DNA from 3 places in the Pantoea sp. y20 genome. Region 2 is predicted to be linked to each of the others. Evidence: predicted binding sites of a transcription regulator. Region 2 holds the regulator's gene; each other region holds the start of a gene.

Region 1 (7,887 bases), 1.1 Mb from region 2:
CAGCGTCGCCGGCCGCATACGCGCGGCCAGCGGCTGAAACTCATTCGATGGAGCGAAATCCAGAGACAGGTTACTCACCGTGACCTCACTGACGTTGATCGTCCACCGTTACCCCTTTTGGCGGCGTAAAGGTGAATTTGTCTGGGCTAATAGCGCCGTTGTTTTGGCTCTTCAGCTGATAATCGCTGTGCTGACCATCTTGCTCAATCGCGCTGAACTTATTGATGGTGCCAGACGATGTCACATTGATGGTGAACTGCTTGAGGTTGCCATCACTGCTCTTTGGCGTTAGCTCGAAGTTATCGCCCTGCTGCTTGATGTTGTACTGTTTCCAGTCGCTTGGCTGATTACGCGCAATCAGCATAAACGGCGTATTACTGGCTGCATTTTGCAACAGGCTAACGCTGGCTTGTTCAACGAAGGGATTGTAGAACCACAGATTTTTGCCATCAGAAATAATTACGCTTTCATCCGGCGCGGTCATGTGCCAGTTAAACAAGCTTGGGCGCTTCACCCACAGCTCGCCTTCACCATCCTGCACGTTGGCACCGCTGCCATCGGTCACTTTCTGACTGAAGCTGGCATGGAAGCTGTTCACTTTATTAAGACGCTGTTGCAGATCGCTGGACGCATCCGCCAATACTGATGCGGAAACAAAACTGGCCAACAGGCCACAGGCAATAACGCGTAATTTCATCTGATTCGATTCCTTATTCATTGTTTCCCGACACTTACAGCATTAAACGTAGTTGCCATCCTATCTCTTCGACAGGAGAAAAAGCCGAAAGCTCCCGAAGATATGGGGATCGACCAACAGATAAACAATGGGCCAGTGTTAACTGGCCCATAAGCAGACAACTGCACGCGATAAATTACATCTCGTGTGGCGGCGGCGAAAGCACTTCGCGGTTGCCGTTATGTCCCGGTTCAGAAACGATGCCCTGCGCTTCCATCTGCTCGATGATACGTGCGGCACGGTTATATCCGATACGGAACTGGCGTTGAACCCCAGAAATGGAGGCACGACGTTTTTCCACTACGAAAGAGACCGCCTGATCAAACAGCGGATCCAGCTCTTCATCGCCCATCATTCCGCCAGCTGCGCTCTCACTCTCTTCACCAGCAGTAATGCTTTCGATGTATTGCGGACGACCGCGTGCTTTCCAGTCCTGAACCACCGCATGCACTTCCTGATCGCGCACGAATGCACCATGCACACGTACAGGCATTGAGGAGTTTGGCGGCATGTACAGCATGTCACCCATCCCCAGCAGCGATTCTGCACCGCCCTGATCGAGGATGGTACGAGAGTCGATCTTGCTGGAAACGGTGAAGGCGATACGCGTCGGGATGTTGGCTTTGATCAGGCCGGTAATCACATCAACCGACGGACGCTGTGTCGCCAGCACCAAGTGAATACCCGCCGCTCGCGCTTTCTGTGCCAGACGAGCAATCAACTCTTCGACTTTCTTACCGACCGCCATCATCAGATCGGCAAATTCATCGACCAGCACCACGATATAAGGCAGTTTTTCCAGCACCGGCGGTGTGGTGTCCATGCTATCGCCCGGTTTCCAGAACGGATCCGGAATCGGTCGACCCATCGCGGCAGCCTGCTCAATCTTCTCGTTATAGCCGGCCAGATTACGCACGCCCAGCGCAGACATCAGTTTATAGCGACGCTCCATTTCACCAACACTCCAGCGCAGCGCATTGGCCGCATCTTTCATGTCTGTAACCACTTCGGTCAGCAAGTGAGGGATGCCTTCGTAGACTGACAGCTCGAGCATTTTCGGGTCGATCATGATAAAGCGCACTTCTTCCGGCGTGGCTTTATACAGCATGCTAATGATCATGGTGTTAACGCCCACTGATTTACCGGAACCGGTGGTACCGGCAACCAGCAAGTGCGGCATTTTCGCCAAATCAGCCACCACCGGCTGGCCAGCAATGTCTTTACCCAACACCACTGCAAGCGGTGACGGGTTTTCACGAAATTTAGGGCAATCCAGTACTTCGCGCAGATAAACGGTTTGACGATGTTTATTTGGCAGTTCAAGCCCGACGTAAGGCTTGCCTGGAATCACTTCCACCACGCGCACGGCAACCGCAGACAGAGAACGCGCCAGGTCACGCGACAAGTTAGAAATACGGGAAGCTTTAACGCCTGGCGCTAAATCGAGCTCGAAGCGGGTAATGACCGGACCAGGTGAAATACCTACAACCTCCGCCTTCACTCGATAATCAGCCAGGCGTGCTTCAACCAGCCGCGCGGTTTGCTCCAGCGCAAACATATCCACCGGCTCTTCTTCTGCCGGTGGTGACGTGAGCAGATCCAGCGTGGGCAGCGGCGTAGAAGGTTTTTCCAGCGGCTGTTCATGGCGAACCAGGAACGGATGGAACAAGCTGTCCTGCACCGGCGCAGCAGGTTTCACTGGTGCAGGCGGCGCAGAATAAGCTTCCTGTTCCGGCGACGACCATGGGCTGGATTCAGCACTCAACGACGGCATTGCCGCTGGCTCCGGCGCAGCAGGTTGTTGCCACGGCGCGGGCTCTTCCGGCTCTGGCGATGCAGAAATAGTGAACAGTGGCTCGCTCGGGCTATCGTCGACCAAATCTTTCATTGGTGAAAAATCAAAAGCAGACGACGTATCCAGATTAAATACCGGTGCTTCCTTCACTTCAGGTTCGGTATAGCGTTGCTGCTGCTGATCGGCGAACTGGCGTGCAAGTTGAGCCTGCTGCAATGCATCCTCATCATCAGGCTCAGACGCTTCCTGCCAGCTTTCACCGTAACGATTCTGCTGCTGCGACGCGAAGGCTTCACGCAACTGCGCCTCTTGCAGCTCAACATCCTGTTCCTGTGGAGGAACGCTGTAAGACGCAGTGACTTCTGGCTGTTGCTGCTCAGCATCTTTAGCCTGCTCTTCCGCCATACGCTGCGAAGGCAACTTAATGCCGTACGAAGCTAACTCACGTCGTGTTGGCAACTTAACTTTGTTTGGACGCGGCAACTCTGGACCAATGCCCTGCTTCACCTGCGGGTTATAATCACGCTCGGGTACGATATCGAAGGCAGGTGAATAAGCAGCAGGTGATGTCGCTGCTTTGACTGCTCCAGCGGCAAGTGAAGCGGCGGCGAGACTGTTTAAAGGTGCAGAAGATGAAGCGGCATCCTGCCAGTTGCCCATGCTCGGGCCCTCATCATCATCAGCCGGCGAAAACGGTGAAGGTGCTGCTTCACCTGGCATCTCGAAACGATAGAGCGGAGCAGAAGGCTGCGCGATTGGTTGTTGCGCTGCAGCAACAGGCTGAGGAGCCGGAGTCGACTGAGCCGTGGCTTCGGCAACGCGTGGCATTGCGTCGGGTTCGGCAGATGCGGCTGGAGCAGGCTGCATAGCAGCTGGAGTTTGCTGTGCAGCTGGAGTTTGCTGTGCAGCTGGAGTTTGCTGTGCAGCTTGCGTAGTAACCGCAATTGCAGCGGCAGTTGCCGCACTCGCCTTCGCCAGCAGCGGATCGTCGCCCAACTCCGCAGCAACCGGTTCGCTCACCTTGCGCGGTTTAGCTAACAAGACATCATCGTCGTCATTAACGGACTGTGCAGCATGCATCGGAGGCGACACCTCATCAGCAAGCTCTTCGTCGTCGTATTCTTCTTCCTGCCAGGGTTCGTCATGTCGTGAACGGTTGCTGGCAAAGGTCAGAACACCCATCACCACGCCGCCGATCTTCTCGGCAATCGTCAGCCATGACCATCCGGTGTAAAGCGTGATGCCGGCAGCCCAGACGCACAGCAGCGTCAAGGTGCCGCCAGCCGAACTGAACCACGGCGCCATCGCATTGCTGACCAGGCTGCCGATTACGCCGCCGGAAGCAAAATACCAGATGTCATCTACGTTGAGCGCCGCCAGACCACAGGTCGTTACCACCAAGGCCAGCACGCCAATCAGGCGTAAACCAACGGCAAAGTAGTCGATGTAATCCTGACGATCGCGTTGGCGGAAGGTGATCCAACACAGACCAATAATGACGGGAGGAATGGCGTAGGCCATCACGCCAAAGATGAACAATAGCGTATCGGCCAGCCATGCGCCGACGCTACCACCCAGATTATGGATAGGTTCGTGCCATGCGGTTTGTGACCAGCTTGGATCTGACGGGTTAAAACTAACCAGCGACACCATCAAATAGATGGCGAACAAGGCCACAAGAATGAGCAACGCTTCCAGCAGACGACGTCCACTGCTCAGCGGTTGTAACGAAACATCTTTATCTTCTGTATATTCCTGGCTCAAGAGAACTCTCCAGGTGCCTGTAAATTAAGAAGGCAACAACGTCGGGCATGCCCGACGCTGGTCCTGTATGAATTCACAGGAGTGTACCGAAATCCTGCAAGCTTTGCACCTGCCCTGCACTACCGGGTTTTGATCACCAGACGATTGCTCTGTTTGACCTCTTCCATCACCACGTAAGTTCGGGTGTCGTTTACGCCCGGCAGACGCAGCAAGGTCTCACCCAGCAATTTACGATAAGCGGACATATCCGGTACGCGGGTTTTCAGCAGGTAGTCAAAATCACCGGAAACGAGGTGACATTCTTGAGTTTCCTCAAGTTTTTGAACGGCGGCGTTAAATTGTTCAAACACATCTGGCGCACCACGATTCAGAGTAATCTCAACGAAAACCAGCAGTGAAGCATCCAGATAATGCGGGTTGAGCTGCGCGGTGTAGCCCAGAATGAAGCCTTGACGCTCGAGGCGGCGCACGCGCTCAAGACATGGAGTTGGCGATAATCCAACACGTTTGGAAAGCTCGACATTAGAAATTCGACCGTCTTTCTGCAGTTCATTCAGAATATTTCTGTCGATACGATCTAAATCTTTTCCGGGGCGTTTCTTATTGTCTACCATTATTATTGTCTCTCTTAATTCCTTCCCTTTACCTGCCACACCCTGAAAACGCTCATTGTTCAGGGCCTTACTGAAGTGAAGACCATAAGCCTGTGCAGTAACGCGTCCATCCGTATGACGCATGTTGTCTGTCCACATCATGCGTCACTACCAATGTCAGGCTGAGTTTATTCGGCTAAAAAGCCCAAAACAGAAATGAAATTCTGTTTTGAATCGCTAAATATTCTCTGCTTCTCCCAATGTTTTCGCAAAAGCGCAGGCGATTGTCAAAGTAAAACATCCAAATTCAGTACAAGATGCCAGATAGAGTTCTGGGTTGCTGTTTTTAAATGAGAATTTTTATGCTGCTGCACCACTAATTGCCGAGCATTGCCCCCTTTTGGCGCAACGCGCGTGCAAAACTTGCACTCATCGTCTACGCCGCTCGCAGTGATTGTTAACAAAATTGCTGGAGCCTTTTTTTGCGGCGTTAATTTCCCTACAATCAAAAACTATGTTGTCAGAAAAAAATTGAGGAACGCATGAGTACGGCCAAACACAGTAAGCTGCTCATTCTGGGCTCCGGCCCTGCCGGTTATACTGCTGCGGTATATGCAGCGCGCGCTAACCTGAATCCGGTGTTAATTACCGGACTGGAGAAAGGAGGTCAGCTCACCACCACCACCGAAGTGGAGAACTGGCCAGGCGATGCAAACGATCTGACCGGTCCAGCGTTGATGGAGCGCATGCAGGAGCATGCCGAGAAATTCAACACCGAGATCATTTTTGACCACATTCATACCGTCGATTTGCAGAACCGTCCGTTCCGTCTGGTCGGCGACAGCGGTGAATACACTGCTGATGCGTTGATCATCGCCACTGGCGCATCGGCACGTTATCTCGGATTGCCATCAGAAGAAGCGTTCAAAGGCAAAGGCGTCTCTGCTTGTGCGACCTGCGACGGCTTCTTCTACCGCAATCAGAAAGTTGCCGTCATTGGTGGCGGTAACACTGCCGTTGAAGAAGCGCTTTATCTGGCTAACATTGCTGCAGAAGTGCATCTGATTCACCGTCGCGACAGTTTCCGCGCTGAGAAAATCCTTATTGACCGTCTGATGGAAAAAGTGCGCAATGGCAACATCGTGCTGCACACCGACCGCACGCTGGATGAAGTGGTTGGCGATCAAATGGGCGTGACGGGCTTGAAACTGCTGTCTACCAAAGGTGAAGCGGCTGAATCACTGGACGTCGCTGGTTTGTTTGTCGCCATCGGCCACAGTCCAAATACCGCAATTTTTGATGGTCAGCTGGATTTGGAAAATGGCTACATCAAAGTGCAGTCTGGTCTGCACGGCAACGCCACGCAAACCAGCATCCCAGGCGTGTTCGCTGCCGGCGATGTGATGGATCATATTTATCGCCAGGCAATTACCTCTGCCGGTACCGGCTGTATGGCGGCGTTGGATGCGGAACGCTTCCTCGATGGACTGGTTAAAAACGATAAGTAAGTTGTTAATAACCTGATCATAATCGCTAAAAGGCGGCCAGTTTTGGTCGCCTTTTTTGTTACCTGCGTGCTACAGTTCACGCGCCCGATATTGCTGGGTTTTCATCCGGGATTTACATCTCTTTTGAGTTACCAAACGGCATCGCATGAACAAATCACGGCAACAAGAACTTCTCCGCTGGCTCCGTCAGCAACGTCATCACGGTGCGCGCAACTTACGTGCGGCTTCGCTGCTGGGTTTTGCTGGCACATTGGTCATTATCGCCCAAGCCTGGTTACTGGCTTCGCTGCTGCAAAATCTGCTTGTCGCACAGCAACCGCGCGCATCACTGCTCACCGATTTTCTGTTGCTGCTGCTGTGCTTTGTTTTGCGCGCCGGATTGCATTACGCCCGCGAAATGGCAGGACATCGCGCCGGCGTTGCCATTCGCCGTGCGCTGCGTCAGCAGGTTCTGGATCGACTCAATGTGCTCGGTCCCGCCTGGATTCAAGGTAAGCCAGCAGGCAGTTGGGCTACGCTGCTGCTCGAACAAATCGAAGAGATGCAGGAATACTACGCGCGGTATCTGCCTCAGATGTCGCTGGCACTCTTTATTCCGTTAGCCATATTGATCGCCATTTTTCCAATTAACTGGGCGGCGGGATTGATTCTGCTGGTCACCGCGCCACTGATTCCCCTATTTATGGCGATGGTTGGCATGGGCGCTGCAGATGCCAATCGCCGCAACTTTGTTGCTCTCGCCCGGCTAAGTGGTGATTTTTACGATCGTCTGCGTGGACGTGAAACGCTGCGCCTGTTCTATCGCGCTGCGGCAGAGCAAGAAGCAATTGCCGCCAGCACCACCGATTTTCGGCAACGCACTATGGAAGTGTTGCGCCTGGCGTTTCTCTCATCTGCCGTGCTGGAATTTTTTGCCTCACTGGCGATTGCTGTCGTCGCGGTCTATTTCGGTTTCTCTTATCTCGGCGAACTGAATTTTGGTCATTACAGCACCGGTGTAACGCTGTTTGCTGGTTTCCTGGCACTTATTCTGGCGCCTGAATTTTTCCAGCCGTTGCGCGACTTAGGCACCTTTTATCACGCCAAAGCGCAAGCGATTGGCGGAGCTGATGCGCTGGACCAGTTTCTACGCGAAAGTCCCGATCCACACGAAGAGCACGCTTCTCGCGAGCTTTCTCTCACTACACCGCTGCATATTCAGGCTCAGAATTTGGTGGTCATGACTGCTGGCGGTGAAGCGCTCTCTCAATCGCTCAATTTCACTCTCGATACTGGTAGTCGTGTGGCGCTGGTAGGACAAAGCGGTGCAGGCAAAACCGCGCTGATGAACGTCTTGCTGGGTTTCCTGCCTTATCAAGGTTCACTGCAGGTTAATGGGCAGGAGCTGCGTGATATCAACCGCGATAGCTGGCAACAATATATTGCCTGGGTTGGCCAAAATCCGCATTTACCCGCGCAAACGCTACGCGAAAACCTGCTGCTTAATAGCCC
Region 2 (7,887 bases):
ATAAAGCACGTAGGAGAGCAGCAGGTAATCCATGTGGCTACGGTGGCAGGGCACATAGACAATCTCATGACCATCCTGCGCCAGCTGACGCACGCGCTCACCGCCATGCACGTTGATGCCCTGATACAGGCGGCTCCACAGCCAGCCCATCACGCGGTCAGTGACTTTAATCGCTTCATAAGAGAAGTCCGCCGCCACTTCTTCCATCATTTCGATGGCGTTCTGCTGGGCTTTCTCATGCGAAATCTTTTTGCTGCGCGCTTCATCTTCTACTGCTTTTTCGATCGCTTTGGATTGTAACAGCTTGTTGAAGAGATCCTGACGTGCAGGCAGACGCGGGCCGACCGCGGCCAGACGTTGGCGGGCAAAATGAATGCGCGCCACGCGAGCCAGCTTTTGGGCAATCGACTTATCGGTGCCGTGCTCGGTCGCCATCTGGCGCAACGAAACGGTTTGCGAGAAGCGAACAAAGCTGTCGCGGCCGTGCCACAAAATGGCGAAGAACTTCTGCACGCCATTGAGCACGCGCAGATGCGGCGTGGATTCACCGGAGGTTTCACGTCCCGGCGCACGACCAAACATCACCGCGACCGGCAGCATTTGCACATCGAGTTGCGGGTTGCTGCGGTGCAAATCCAGATAATCGTGGAACAGCTTTACCGATTCGGGATTGGCCACGAAATAGGGAATTACGCGTGGGCCATCGTGAATAAACACGTGGCGCGGCAGCAGGGTGCCATCGATCTCCAGCGGAGCCAGCGGATCGGGCAGATCATGTTTCAGGCATTGAGCACGCAGTGTGAGCAGGTCAGCCTTTGAATCATAAGGCAAAACATACATCACCGGACGTGTCGGATCGATCCCATGTTCAGAGATAGGATCGGTCGGAATGACCTTACTTTTTACCAAAATAGAGAGTGGTAAATTCAATAATTTGTAATAGAGTTTACGCCAACCTGACATAGACAACTTTAAGCCTCTTGTTAGCAAAGCGCGGCAAGCATACCAGAAAGCGCAGCGAAGGTCTGTGGCTCTGCCGCCTCATACTGCCCACACATTGACGTCAAAATAGTTCAAGGGTTCCATAGACATGGCAAATAACGTCACCGGTTTAGTAAGAATAGTGAAAGCCGCCGGTTATTCCTGGCAGGGCCTGCGTGCCGCATGGCAGCACGAAGCCGCTTTTCGGCAGGAAGCCATTGCCGCGCTGGTGGCCATTCTCGTGGCTTGCTGGCTGGATGTAGATACCCTTTCCCGCATCCTGATGATTGGCTCGGTAGTGCTGGTTATCATCGTTGAGATCCTTAATAGCGCTATCGAAGCGGTGGTCGACCGCATCGGGCAGGAGCAACATCCGCTCGCGGGCCGCGCCAAAGATATGGGATCGGCTGCCGTATTGCTGACTATCTTACTGGCTCTGTTCGTCTGGATCGCGCTGCTCTGGACGCATTTGAGATAGGGATTCCAGATTCATCAAACCGCTGATTTTTCCCTCTGTTACGGTTTTCATTTCGCGAATACCTGTATATACTCACAGCGACTGTATAAACAACCAGGGGGCGGGATGAAAGCGTTAACTGCACGGCAGCAACAGGTCTATGACCTGATTCGCGACCATATTAACCAGACGGGCATGCCGCCAACGCGTGCGGAAATTGCTGCGCAACTGGGTTTCCGCTCGCCCAATGCTGCCGAAGAGCATCTGAAAGCGCTGGCGCGTAAAGGCGTAATTGAAATTGTTTCCGGCGCATCGCGCGGGATTCGTTTGCTGATGGAAGAAGAACCGAGCGAAGGGCTGCCGCTGATTGGCCGCGTCGCTGCCGGTGAACCTTTGCTGGCACAAGAACACATCGAAGCCCACTATCAGGTGGATGCTAACCTCTTTAAACCGAGCGCCGATTTCCTGCTGCGCGTGAGCGGTATGTCGATGAAAGATATCGGCATTATGGATGGCGATCTGTTAGCGGTACACAAAACGCAGGAAGTACGTAACGGCCAGGTTGTCGTGGCGCGCATTGATGATGAAGTCACAGTGAAACGCTGGAAAAAGCAGGGTGCGATTGTACATCTGCTGCCGGAAAACACCGATTTTCAGCCGATTGTCGTGGATACCCGTGAGCAGTCGCTAACCGTTGAAGGTTTAGCTGTCGGAATTGTGCGCAACGGCGAGTGGCTCTGATCAGTTTCTGATCCACTTTAACTGCGGCGGTGCGTGTTTGCGCTGACCGCAGTCTGCTGTTTTACTTCTCTGTGACTCTTTCTGCGGCTCATTCTGGCGCCATTACGCTGATTACCGCACACAACGGAATGGGCTAATGCAGCTGTTTTCCTCTTCAGATAAAACTCTCTGGCGGCTAGCGCTGCCGATGATCCTGTCAAATATCACCGTCCCATTACTGGGTGTAGTGGATACCGCCGTTATTGGTCATCTCGATAGCCCGATCTACCTCGGTGGCGTCGCCGTGGGCACAACCGCCACCAGCTTCATCTTTATGCTCCTGCTGTTCCTGCGCATGAGCACCACCGGACTCACCGCTCAGGCATTTGGCGCCAATGACAAAACGGCGCTGGCGCGCGCCTTAACACAACCGCTACTGATTGCGCTGGTTTTTGGTGCGCTGTTTATGGTGCTGCGAACGCCGGTCAGCAGCCTGGCGGCAGCGTTAATGGGTGGCAGCCCGGAAGTGCAGCAACAGGCGAAAATATTTATTGAGATTCGCTGGCTAAGTGCGCCCGCAACCTTGGCCAATTTGGTGATTCTTGGCTGGCTGCTGGGCGTGCAGTACGCGCGGGCACCGATGGTGCTGCTAATCATCGGCAACCTGGTGAATATCCTGCTGGATCTGCTGTTCGTGCTCAAACTGCATTGGGGTGTCGCCGGAGCGGCGGCGGCTACCGCGCTGGCAGAATATGTCACGCTGGGCGTGGGTCTGTGGATGGTGGCGCGGGTGCTGAAGATGCGCGGTATCCATTTTGCTTTACTCAAAAGCAGCTGGCGCGGCGATGCGGCGCGGCTATTCCGCCTCAATCGCGACATTATGCTGCGGTCTTTGATGCTGCAAATCTGCTTCGCGTCGCTCACCATCCTTGGCGCACGCATTGGGCCGGATGTAGTGGCAGTCAATGCGGTGCTGCTGATGTTCCTCACTTTCACCGCATACGCGCTGGATGGATTTGCCTACGCGGTTGAAGCCTGTTCGGGTGAAGCGGTTGGGGCCAAAGATCGCAGCCGACTATTGCTGATTTGGCATGCGGCTTGTCGCCAGGCATGCTTCGTCGCCGCGATCTTTGCGCTGATTTATGCATTCACCGGTCCGCAGATTGTGGCGATGCTAACGTCACTGGAAGCGCTACGAGAGATGGCCGACCGCTATCTGATTTGGCAAGTGATTCTGCCGCTGGTTGGCGTCTGGTGCTATCTGCTGGACGGCATGTTTATCGGCGCGACGCGCGGGCGTGAGATGCGCAACAGCATGGTGATGGCGGCGATCGGCTACGGTGTCTCGCTGCTCACGCTGCCGTGGCTCGGTAATCACGGTTTATGGCTGGCGGTGACGGTATTCCTCGCGTTACGCGGACTCACGCTGTGGCTCATTTGGCGTGGTCACTGGCGGCGCGATAGCTGGTTTAACGCCTGAATAAGCGAAGCGTAACCTACAGATTAATCTGTATTTCCCTGCAAACTGCGAAGCGGCTACTACAATTACCTCATACGGCGCATATGAGTAGCGCGTTGTCTGGGTATATCGCCAGCTAAGCAGGCAATATATCTATCTCACTCAGGATGTAGTGGAGGAATATTATGAACAAAGACGAAGCGAGCGGAAACTGGAAGCAGTTCAAAGGCAAATTTAAAGAGAAGTGGGGCAAGCTAACCGACGACGACTTCACTGTGATCGAAGGTAAACGCGATCAGCTGGTTGGTAAAATCCAGGAACGCTACGGCTATGGTAAAGACCAGGCCGAGAAAGAAGTGAAAGATTGGGAAACAACCAATAAAGATTACCGCTGGTAATCTCACTTCACGGATGATGCTCCTACCCGCCAATCATTTAGCGTAGTGATTGGCCCGGCACAAGGATGTGCCTCCCTATTTTCTTACCCGCTTTTTACCCTCGAGCTGATGGTCATGCTCGCAGCTTTCATGGTGCGTACAAGCCGCCACCTCTGCGCAATTTTCACACAGGCCATGTGCCTCAATCACGGTATGTCGCAGAGAAAATCCCGCCTGATCCGCTAATGCAGCGATGGTTTTTTCCACGCCATGAGCATGTTTTTCGCTAACTGCCGCACAACCGTCACACACTAACATTACAGAAGTATGTGCTGGCTCATCAAAATGATGGCAAACCACGTAACTGTTATTTGACTCTACGCGATGAATAAATCCCTGTTCCAGCAGGAAATCCAGCGCGCGATAGATGGTGGGCGGTTTTGCTTGCGGTTCACTGACACGCAGTTGATCCAGCAAATCGTAAGCGCTTATCGAACCGTTCTGCTCTGCCATTAAGCGCAACACTTCGGCGCGTTGAGTGGTCAGGCGCACGCCGCGATCAAGGCAAAGTGATTCAGCCTGGGTAAGAAGTTGTTCTGGCGTGAGGTTTGACATAAGCATTCTCCGGGTTGCAGGTGATGTTATTTTATCACACAAATTTTTACGCTGCTGTGATTGCTTATTGTCCTTAAAATCCCTAAGAAAATTCTCCCCAATCAATAGATTACCTTCGCCATTTTTCCGTCAATATTGCTGCAACCCTTATGTCTGCAAAATGCGTCCGGCCAGGCAGCGCAACGCCTGCACGGATTTTGCTTTGCAACTCACCGGGTTAGCGGCTATGGTTCAAAAGGTCTTAAGTAATTTCTGGTCTCATTTAACTCACTGTTAATTTTTCTGCATAAAAACACAGCGGAATGGCGTGGAAGCGTCCAATTCTGCGAATAGCAGTGCTATTTCCTTTTAATTCACAGCAATGAAGCGTTAGCCAGGGTTCAGAATAGCGGCTAACTAAACTTTCAGTCGGTGAGTGATTCAGCGACATTTCAAAGGTGATGGCAGGCTCATGGCGAAGACATTATTCAGGCACAAAAAAGTAGCTTATCTTGTTGGTTTGAATGCAGTATTTCTCTCTTCCTCAGCTCTGGCAGCAGGTACATGGTACGACGCGCGTAACGACGCAATGGGCGGTACCGGCGTAGCCTCTTCCACCTGGAGTTCAGCGGTGCTGGCTAACCCAGCATTAATGACCAAGGCGCAGCCTGAAGATAACGTCAGCATCATTCTGCCATCAGCCGGCGCACAGGTTACCGATAAAGACAAATTGATCGATCGCGTTGACGACATTACCGATACCGTTGATCGTTATCAGGACGTGATCGATGACCTAACCTTTCAGGATTACCTCAATGGTTACCCGCAGCTGAAGGCTGCCGCGGGCGATATGGCTAACCAACTCAGCGATCTGCGTGGCAATAAAGCTCACGCAACAGCCGGCGTGGCCGTGGCCGTCACCGTTCCGAATGAAACCTTACCTTTTGCCTTTATCACCAAGGCTTACGGCACTGCGATTGTGCGCGCCAACGTGGCAGATAGCGATATTGCCTACCTGCGCGCGGTTGCCAATGGCACGAGAGTGCCTGTGCCGGGTGATGAAAATAACTTACGCTCCAGCGCCAATGGCCTGGCGGCATTAGTCACCGATTATGGTGTGTCAGTCGCGCATGAGTTCTCGATTGCCGGCCATCCGGTTTCTGTCGGCGTGACGCCAAAGCTGCAGAAAACCTGGCTGTATAACTACACCGCGAGTATCTACAACTACGACAAGAGCGACATCAACAGCAGCCGCTACCGCAGCAGCGATACCGGTTTCAACATGGATGCGGGTGTCGCAACAGATTTCGGTGAGAACTGGACCTTTGGCGTGACCGGACAAAACCTGATCTCGCGCGATCTCGATACTAAAGAGGTGAACGGTTACCGCGATACTTATCAAATTCGTCCGTTGGTCACTACAGGGCTTTCCTGGAATAACGGGCCGTTTACGCTGGCGGGGGATGTTGATCTGACTGAAACCAAGCGCTTCAAGTCGGAAGACACCAGCCAATATGCTGGCGTAGGTGCGGAATATCGTGTGCTGGATTGGCTGGCGCTGCGTGCCGGCTATCGCGCCGATCTGAAGTCGACCGATACTGACGTGTTCACCGCCGGTTTGGGTGTGTCACCGTTCAACAATGCTGTCCATCTGGACCTGGCCGGTTCTGTAGGTAAAGACAACACCGTAGGTGCCATGCTGCAGCTCGGATTCAACTTCTGATTACCCGTCTGATAACGGGCGGCTGTGCCGCCCGTTTTGCTGTGATATGATTGCGCAGTTTCTCATCACTTACTTACTGCGGATTTACTGCGTTTCATGACCGATACTTTCTCCTCGCAACGTTTTTCCATCGCCCCAATGCTCGACTGGACCGATCGTCACTGTCGTTATTTTCACCGTAAGCTGAGCGGTGACACGCTGCTGTACACCGAAATGGTGACGACCGGCGCGATCATTCATGGTAAAGGCGACTATCTGGCCTACAGCGAGGAAGAGCATCCGCTGGCGCTGCAGCTGGGTGGCAGCGATCCCGCCGCGCTGGCGCAGTGCGCTAAGCTGGCAGAAGAGCGTGGCTACGATGAGATCAACCTCAACGTGGGTTGTCCATCCGATCGCGTCCAGAACGGACGTTTTGGCGCCTGCCTGATGGGCGATGCGGCGCTGGTTGCCGACTGCATTAAAGCGATGCGTGATGTGGTGAGCATTCCGGTGACGGTTAAAACCCGCATCGGTATTGATGAGCAGGACAGCTACGAATTCCTGTGTGATTTTATTGGCACCGTGGCGCAACAGGGCGGCTGCGATACCTTTATTATCCACGCGCGCAAAGCGTGGCTGTCGGGTTTAAGCCCGAAAGAGAATCGCGAGATTCCGCCGCTCGATTATCCCCGCGTTTACCAGCTGAAGCGCGATTTTCCGGCGCTGACCATGGCGATTAATGGCGGCATCAAAACGCTGGAAGAGGCCAAACTGCATCTGCAGCATATGGATGGCGTGATGATGGGGCGCGAAGCCTATCAGAATCCGGGCATTCTGGCGCAGGTTGACCGCGAGCTGTTTGGTCGCGATATGCCGCGCGTCGATCCGGTAGCGGTGGTGCGCTCGATGTATCCTTACATTGAAGCTGAACTATCCAAAGGTATGTACCTCGGCCATGTGACGCGCCATATGCTTGGCCTGTTCCAGGGCATTCCGGGTGCGCGCCAGTGGCGTCGCTATTTAAGTGAAAACGCCCACAAACCCGGCGCCGATGTGCGCGTGCTGGAAGCGGCGTTAGCGCTGGTAGCGGATAAGATCCCGCAGGAAGTGATGTAATCACTGTTTAGCATGCCGGAACGTTCCGATTTGGTACGGTGCGCCTTCATGCGCACCGTAAAGCCAGTACCATAATTTTATAGATGGTTATTTCTACGCCTGGAATTAGTTTTTTTCATCACCTCAATGCTTCTTCATTTAAACTTTGTCCATTGCTTTCAATCAATTAGCTGTTTTTATAACCTGGCACGTATCTTGTAATGTTCCTGATGTTACTTTCACAGGAGAGCCTTCGTGGAAATTCTATTTGTTATCGGCTTTTTTCTGATGCTGCTGTTCACCGGCGTTTCGTTGCTGGGCGTTATTGCGGCATTGATGGTGGCGACCGCTTTGATGTTCTTTGGCGGATTGCTGGCAATTGTTATTAAAGTGTTGCCATGGCTGGTATTGGCGGTTCTCGCTGTCTGGCTTTATCGGGCATTTACCACGCCTTCAGGTGAGGCAAAGATGCGCAGGCTGAAAAGAAAAATCAGCGACTTAG
Region 3 (7,887 bases), 1.2 Mb from region 2:
TATATCGCCACTCTTTCTTTCCACCCAGATTCCACCAGACCTGAAATGAGGGAAACGAGGCATGAAGAGACAGAAGAGAGACCGCCTGGAACGAGCACATTCACGAGGCTACCAAGCCGGTATTACGGGCCGCTCGAAAGAGATATGCCCTTATCAATTGATCGATGCACGGTCTCACTGGTTGGGAGGTTGGCGTCAAGCCATGGAGGACAGGTCAGCGGTGGCCTAGCACTGCTGGATGTCTAACATTATGGAAGAAACCTCCGCTGCGTGCGGAGGTTTTCATTTGGAAGGATTAGAAAGCTGAGGTGTCTTTGAACAGACCCACTTTCAAATCGGTCGCAGAGTAAATCAGGTTCCCGTCAACAAAGACTTCGCCATCTGCCACGCCCATCACCAGTTTACGGTTAATCACACGTTTGAAGTGAATTTTATAGGTCACTTTTTTGGCGGTAGGCAGGACTTGTCCAGTGAACTTCACTTCACCCACGCCCAACGCGCGGCCTTTACCTTCTGCGCCCAGCCAGCCGAGGTAGAAACCCACCAGCTGCCACATCGCATCGAGGCCGAGGCAACCCGGCATTACCGGATCGCCAATGAAGTGGCAGTCAAAGAACCACAGGTCAGGGCGGATATCCAGTTCGGCTTCGACGAAACCTTTATCGAATTTACCGCCGTCTTCGGTCATTTTGACCACGCGGTCCATCATCAACATGTTGTTGGATGGAAGCGGCGGTCCATTTTCGCCAAACAGTTCGCCGCGACCCGAGGCAATCAGGTCTTCTTTACTATAGGATTCGCGTTTATCTACCATGTTCTCAATATGCCTTCTTTTAGTGAAGCCCGAATATTAGCGAACAGTTGTACGCTGAGCAATGTTATCGGCTGTGGTTGAACCAGTTGAGCCAACGCAGTGGCCACGGACGCAGGCGAGCTTCCTGCTGGTTCAGCTGGGTAATACGTTCCTGAATGGTGCTAAGCAGAGATTCGCCGCTTTCACTCTGCCAGGCAATGCCGGTCAGCAGCGGCAACGCTTCATCTACGCTCTCAATGGCCCAAAGATGGAATTGTCCGGCCTTAACCGCTTCCACAACATCCTGATTCAGACTGAGATGGCGCGCGTTACTGGCAGGGAAAATGACACCTTGCTTGCCGGTCAATTCACGTGAATGACAGATTTGGAAGAAGCCTTCAATTTTTTCGTTCAGGCCGCCGACGGGCTGCACGTTACCAAACTGATCAACTGAGCCGGTCACCGCAATCTGCTGGTTAACCGGCTGATTAGCCAGCGCACTGATTAACGCACAGAGCTCGGCCAGCGAGGCGCTGTCGCCATCCACTTCGGAGTAGGATTGTTCAAACACCAGTGAAGCGGAGAAGGGCAGCTGTTGCTCCAGCTCCAGCTCGGCAATCAGGTAGGCTTGCATAATCATCATGCCTTTCGCATGGATGTTGCCACCTAATTCGGCTTTGCGCTCCACATCGGTGAACTCGCCATCGCCCGGGTGTACCACACAGGTAATGCGCGAAGGTTCTCCCCATGGACGCGGATGGCCTGGGAACTCAACCACCGAAAGGCCGTTGATTTGCCCAACCACTTCGCCTTCGGTTTCAATCATGATCTGATTAAGCAGAATTTCATCACGCATGCGATCGGCGAGGAAGCCTTCACGCCATTGGCGCGCTTCCAGCGCTTCTTTCAATGCTTCGCCATTGATGCTGTCGCCATGCAGCGCCGCTTCTTGCAGCTGGCGACGCAGCCAGCGCGGGCAAAGCGGCAACGTGTCTTGATCACCGGTCATGCGTGCTGCTTCGGTGATCAACAATGGCCAGAAATCGGCTTCAGGCTGCGCTAATCCGGCTTGTTCGGCTTGCGTTAGCGTCCACTGGCACCATGACGTCATGTCATCTTCGTCGAGAATTTGTAAGCTCTCTTCGAATTCGCTATACAGCGCCATCTCATGAACTTCGACGTCCATTTCCTGGAAGGCGGCCAGTGCATCACGGTCGCCACACAGTACCAGACGCAGTTGCAACGGTAGCGGGGGAATGGCGACAGGCAATGGTTGACGCTCATCCTGTGAATACCAATCGAAGCGACCTTGCTCAATACACTTACGCAAACGCAGCCACAGTAGCGGCTGAGCCAGTAAAGTGTTGACCGCAAGAATTAACGTACCGCCATTGGCGCGATGCAGTAAGCCCGGTTCAGGCTGCACACGGTCTTTATATTGACGTACGCAACCGAACAACTGTTCAGCTTCAATCCAGTCGGCGAAATGCACGCCGCCCTGGCTGGTGAAGGGGCGATTGATATCGGTTGGCGGTAGAAGACTGACGGTATCGCCCATCACATGATAGTCGCCACCGTAAAGAGAAATCTCATCCGGCTGGAAACGTTGCGCCGCATCGGCGATGCAGGCCAGGTAATCGCTGTTTTCCTGACTGCGTAACAGCAGCAGCGGAAAACCCAGGGTTTGATGATGCAAATGCGCCAGCGCATTCAGCAGACGCGGCTGAACCGCGGCAAGACTATCGCAATCTTCCAGTGAGACGTTCGAGAAAATGGATTGGTAGCGGTCGCTATCCGGCTGCAGGGCTTGCCACGTAATTTGAGTGCTGGTCAAAATATTCGCATTAGTCTGATTTAGGAAAAGCGCGATTATACAGGAATCAATTTGGTTAATCACGGCGGAGTTCCGGCCCGGATTGTGACGGCTGCAACATGTTTTTCCTTGCTGCATCCAGGAAAAAAGCTGTTATTCTTAGTTTGTTACGTGATCACGATGAGATTCCGATGAAATACCAGCAACTCGAAAATCTTGAAAGTGGATGGAAGTGGAAATACCTGGTGAAAAAGCATCGGGAGGGTGAACTGATCACCCGTCATCTTGAGCTTAGTGCGGCGCAAGCTGCGGTCGATACGTTGTTGTCGATGGAAAACAGCCCGGTTGAGGTTAACGAGTGGATCGCCCAGCACATTCATCCAGATTTGGAGAATCGTCTCAAGCAGACGATACGTGCACGTCGTAAACGTCACTTTAATGCTGAGCATCAGCACACGCGTAAGAAATCGATCGATCTGGAATATCTGGTGTGGCAGCGTCTGGCAGGATTGGCGCAGCGTCGCAGTAATACGCTGTCAGAAACCATAGTTCAGTTAATTGAAGATGCTGAACGCAAAGAGAAGTACGCCAGCCAGATGTCTACGCTGAAGCAAGATCTGCAGGCGATCCTCGGAAATGGTGGCTCGGAAAAAGAGTAGAATCCTTTTCGTTCTCATTACATTCAGCCATAAAAAAACCCCGCCTCAGCGGGGTTTTTTACTGCGTGATAACTTAAGCCTGTGGCTGAGTTACAACGTCTTTGATACCTTTCACGTCGATTTCAACGCGACGGTCTGGCGCCAGGCAGTCGATCAGGGCATTGCGGCCTTTCACGCTGTCACAGGTGTTGCCAGTAACTGGGTTGGATTCGCCCATACCGCGTGCAGAGATCTTGTTAGAAGGGATACCTTTAGATACCAGGTAATCAACTACAGATTGCGCGCGCTTCTCAGACAGTTTCTGGTTGTACTGCTCTGAACCGATGCGATCGGTGAAGCCCAGTACTACAACAGAGCCGTCTTTCGGATCCATTGAGCTCAGCTGGCTGTACAGCTGATCAAGAGCCTGCTGACCTTCTGGCTTCAGAGTAGATTTGTTGAAGGTGAACAGAACGTCAGACTTCAGGGTGAAACGCTTGGTTTCAACAACTGGCGCTGGAGCTGGAGCCGGAGCTACAACTGGCGCTGCATCTTCATCCTGACCGAAACGGTAAGAAACGCCTACGCTCAGCATGCTGTTGTCTGGACGTGCACCAACGGTACCTGCGTCACCGATGTTGTTAACCCACTGGTAGTCCAGGCGAGTTGCCCAGTTTTTGGTCAGTGCGTATTCAACACCAACAGCAGCCAGCGGAGAAACGCCGGTGTCGTGGTCGCTGATGCGGCCAGTAGTTGGGTTGGTCTGAGTAGAGTCAGCACGCCATACCATACCACCCAGACGGGTGTAGACATCGAAGTCTTCGGTAATTGGGTAGCTCAGTTTAGCAGCCAGCTGAACGCCTTGTGCTTTGAATGCGCCATTGGTCACGGTGCCTTTGTTAGGCATACGGCCCAACCAGTCGTAGCCCAGCTCGAAGCCCAGGTACGGGTTCGCCTGATAACCCAGGAATGCACCAGCACCCAGCTGAGATTCATGAGTTGGACCGTTGTTGTTCTCATAACCGTTACCGTAGTAACCAGTATCGTGATACTGAGACCAGCCCAGTTTAGCACCGGTGTACCAGGTGTTATCTTTAGGTGCGGCCTGCGCTACGGTAGCGAAGCCAGCCAGTGCCACTGCAATTGCGATAGCTGTCTTTTTCATTTTTGCGCCTCGTTATCATCCAAATAGGCAATGAGCAAAAAGGTTGCTCTTTGTGTTAATCCTTCGCCGGGTCTAAACGCTCGCTTTTGACTCTACCGAAAAAACGGAGGTTATTGAGCACCCTGGCGAGCTAAAGTCTACAACGAGATTGGAAACTTACAAGTATGATGTGACGCCGGGCAGCAAAAAAACAGCGATTTATACACACATTTTAACAAATCATATGGCTAAATCTTCGGTATTAGAAAACAAAAAAGCGTCTAAGCCATTGTCATAGCTGGCGGGAAAAGAATCAGTAGCTTAGATGCAACTTTTGCAAAAAAAATGCTGAGAAAATTCCTGGATTTACTTAATGAAACAAATCTGAGGGAATTTTTGACGCATTGGGTTGTCTGGAATGAGCATATTTACGTCCCTGTGGACGCAAAATCAGACCGAGTGCTTCACCTTCCGCCGCTGCTTGTTCCAATTCTAAACGCTCTTCATCACTCAATTCGTACGGAATCCAGGCAAGCACGACGCTGTAGTTACCTGTACGTAATGCCTTCACCATACTTTCAACGGTGTTAAAACGCTCAGATTCGGTGATATGCATACTCTTTTCTAACGGTAATCCCGACTGCTGCATCCAGCTACGATTTAGCTTATGAGCCGGAGTGAGCCACAGCTGCCAGCGCGATTGCTCGCTCAACTGTTTTAGTACCGGAAGCAGCATAAGTTGCATCATTTCAGGTTGTTCGCTGGAGCGCAGTTCAGTGATTCCACCCAGCGAAGGTTGCGCTAAGCCAGGTGAAGCGAAACGATGTGAACGATCAGCAGGGCCAGAGAAATGAGTACGCATAATTTAATCACTCAGTAATGAACTGTATGGATGTACAGTAATGGCTTCCTGGATAAAGATCAACCTCAATTTCTGAAAACGCCTCGCAATTTCTGCACAAGATCCCGCACTCCTGCTTTTATTCATTGAACAGCTAAATCGTTTTTTTTATCTTCTAACCAGATGAATCTGCGAGCTTTTATAGGAAATTTCCCGCGCATGGAATCCATTGGAGGGGGCGTTATGAAGAGATATAACCCGGTAGTTGAGCAATCGAAAGCGCAGTTGGCGGCATTAGGTAAAATTGAATCACGTACGCAATTTGGGGGGTATGCGCTAACTATTGAGAAGGTGATTTTTGCTTATATCAATGAAGATGCGCTTTATCTCCGAGCCAGCGAGGCGCTTCACGTCTATAACGCACAGCGTTCACTCGAACCGCTGATTTACCGCAAGCGTGGCGTGCCGGTGACCTTAAGCTACTTCAAAGTAGATACACAGTTATGGCAAAACCCCGAACAATTATTGCAGTTATCGGCTAGCTCATTGCGCGCCGCACAGGAGGAAGCGGCTACCAGACTTGTCTCGCTGCGATTGAAAGATCTGCCGAATTTAAGCCTGCGACTGGAGCTGATGCTGCATAAGGTGGGGATCAGTTCGGTGCGGTTGCTGTGTGAAACAGGATCGCGACAAAGCTGGCTGAAACTACGCGCGGTCAATAAGCACATTGGGTTAAAAACGCTGTTGGCGCTGGAAGGTGCAATATCAGGACATCATGAGGCGGCGTTACCCAGCGCCATCAGGCAAGAGCTCTACGCCTGGTATCTAAAAATGCTCCGCCAGCATGCGGCGGCGGAGCATCAGCAGCCTTAATCGTTGACGAGGGTGCGGCGTAGACGGGCAATTTCGGGCAGCAGCGCGACCAACAATCCTAATTGCTGAATCACTAATGGTGCGCGTGTATCCGGGCTGTTTTTCATCTCGCCCATGCGCTGCATTAGCGCCTGCTGCATCTCTGTGGCTTGCGCATCCGTAACCCGATCAATCTGCAGCACATCTTCTATGAAGCAGACCGCGTCATCCAGTAAGGTCAGCAAGGTACTATCTGCCAGCTGTTCGCGATGCGCTCCAAGCGCCGAGATATAGCTGAGGAAGGAGTGGTTCAGACACAGCAGTCGAAACGCATTCTCACGTAGCGGTTGTTGTAGCTTAAGTTCACCACTGATGTTTGACACCACTGACGCTAGCTCAGCATCGGCGTTATGCGCATCGCGACGTGCCACGCGATAAGCCAGACGATTGTCCTTGCCTTGATGGTATTGCTCCATAATCGCATCCAGATAGCGGCAGTTGGCTTCCAATGTTCGATCGGCAACGGCGGTGATTTTGCGAAAACGCCAGTCGGGCCAGACAAATGCCACGGCTAGCCATGCCAGGCCACAGCCAAGCAAGGTATCCACCACGCGCGGTAGCGCCACTTCAAAGCCTTCGCCGAGCAAATTGAAGCACAGCAGAACCAGCAAGGTGATAAACAACGTGGCTTGCGCATATTGAACCTGGCGGAATGCGAAGAACAGCACGCCGCTCAGCACGATCAGCACCAGCTGACCTTCAATCGAGGGCACCAGCCACAAGACCGGCAGGCCGATGGCGATGCCGGCTAAGGTACCGCCAATACGCAAGGCGAGGCGTCGTCGGGTGGCGTTGTAATTGGGCTGGCAGACGAACAGGCTGGTCAGCAAGATCCAGTAACCGCGATCGACGCCGGTGATTTGAATAAAGGCGTAGCCAACACACAGCACTAGCGACATACGCACTGCATGGCGGAACAGGGCCGATTGTGGGCTGAGATGGCGACTCAGGCGTAAGCGGATATCCGCCCAGCCGCTGAGCCCTTCCCGTGACAGATGGTGATCGCTCTGCGGGGACGGTTCGGCCAGCATCTGCTCTGACTCAATCGATGCCAGTTGCGCATCAATGGCACGCAGATTACGCAGCAGCCAGAACAGTGCGTGAATGTGTGGATCCTGCGGCTCGTTCTGCTGAAGGCGTTGCAGCGCGGTTTCCAGCCGTTCAAAGGTGCGTTCAAAATGGCTGTCGTGATGCCACGGCTGACGCAGCAAAATGGTCTCCGCCAGTTGCCGACACGCGCGCGCTTGCATGTTCATCAGGCGCTGGAAACGGAACAGCACTTCGTTGTAACGCCAGTTATCACGCAGCAAATGATATTGCAGATGCGAGGAGCTGGCGCGTTCATGGATATCCTGCGCGACAAAATAGTAGTGCAGGCTGCGACGCGTGCTGCGTGAACCGCGGTCGCCACGCAAACGACTTTGAATGGTGCTTTTAGTGAGATTGAGCTGGGCCACCAACTGGCTGTTGACCATCGCCGTGGCAACCAGCGTAGCGTCATCCTGATCGCCGCCGTCAGGATCAAACAGGTTTGCTTTGGCTTCAAGATAGCGCGCCAGCTGGGAAAAACTGCCTGCCAGCTGTTCCTGCACCGGGCGCACCGGAAACATCAAATGACCAACAAAGGTCAGCAAGTTGTACCAAAGGGCACCGATCAACAGCAGCGCTGGCTGCATCCACCACTGCGGGAACAAGCCGATGCCCAGCATGGTATAAACCGCAATCAGCAGCGCACCAAAGGCGATG

What was found. The regulator LexA, encoded in region 2, represses DNA repair genes until DNA is damaged. The targets are predictions, from matches to a motif close to TNCTGTATGTACATACAGNA.
Region 1: the regulator LexA is predicted to act here: its motif matches at 4,357-4,376, upstream of ACYAC5_RS06820 (DNA translocase FtsK 4TM domain-containing protein).
Region 3: the regulator LexA is predicted to act here: its motif matches at 5,271-5,290, upstream of sulA (SOS-induced cell division inhibitor SulA).

What each region holds. Positions count from the first base shown of each region.
Region 1 covers NZ_CM142816.1:1,468,219-1,476,105, reverse strand. The annotation lists gene ACYAC5_RS06830 (replication-associated recombination protein A) at 1-78, opposite strand, end outside; gene lolA (outer membrane lipoprotein periplasmic chaperone LolA) at 86-697, opposite strand; gene ACYAC5_RS06820 (DNA translocase FtsK 4TM domain-containing protein) at 873-4,295, opposite strand; gene lrp (leucine-responsive transcriptional regulator Lrp) at 4,415-4,909, opposite strand; gene trxB (thioredoxin-disulfide reductase) at 5,431-6,396, shown strand; gene cydD (heme ABC transporter permease/ATP-binding protein CydD) at 6,542-7,887, shown strand, end outside.
Region 2 covers NZ_CM142816.1:375,351-383,237, forward strand. The annotation lists gene plsB (glycerol-3-phosphate 1-O-acyltransferase PlsB) at 1-963, opposite strand, end outside; gene ACYAC5_RS01695 (diacylglycerol kinase) at 1,091-1,459, shown strand; gene lexA (transcriptional repressor LexA) at 1,565-2,179, shown strand; gene dinF (MATE family efflux transporter DinF) at 2,316-3,638, shown strand; gene ACYAC5_RS01710 (CsbD family protein) at 3,803-4,015, shown strand; gene zur (zinc uptake transcriptional repressor Zur) at 4,091-4,609, opposite strand; gene ACYAC5_RS01720 (conjugal transfer protein TraF) at 5,061-6,311, shown strand; gene dusA (tRNA dihydrouridine(20/20a) synthase DusA) at 6,408-7,406, shown strand; gene pspG (envelope stress response protein PspG) at 7,641-7,887, shown strand, end outside.
Region 3 covers NZ_CM142816.1:1,540,190-1,548,076, forward strand. The annotation lists gene rmf (ribosome modulation factor) at 62-229, shown strand; gene fabA (bifunctional 3-hydroxydecanoyl-ACP dehydratase/trans-2-decenoyl-ACP isomerase) at 296-814, opposite strand; gene ACYAC5_RS07080 (AAA family ATPase) at 879-2,744, opposite strand; gene matP (macrodomain Ter protein MatP) at 2,798-3,265, shown strand; gene ompA (porin OmpA) at 3,339-4,409, opposite strand; gene sulA (SOS-induced cell division inhibitor SulA) at 4,759-5,250, opposite strand; gene ACYAC5_RS07100 (TfoX/Sxy family DNA transformation protein) at 5,473-6,102, shown strand; gene yccS (YccS family putative transporter) at 6,099-7,887, opposite strand, start outside.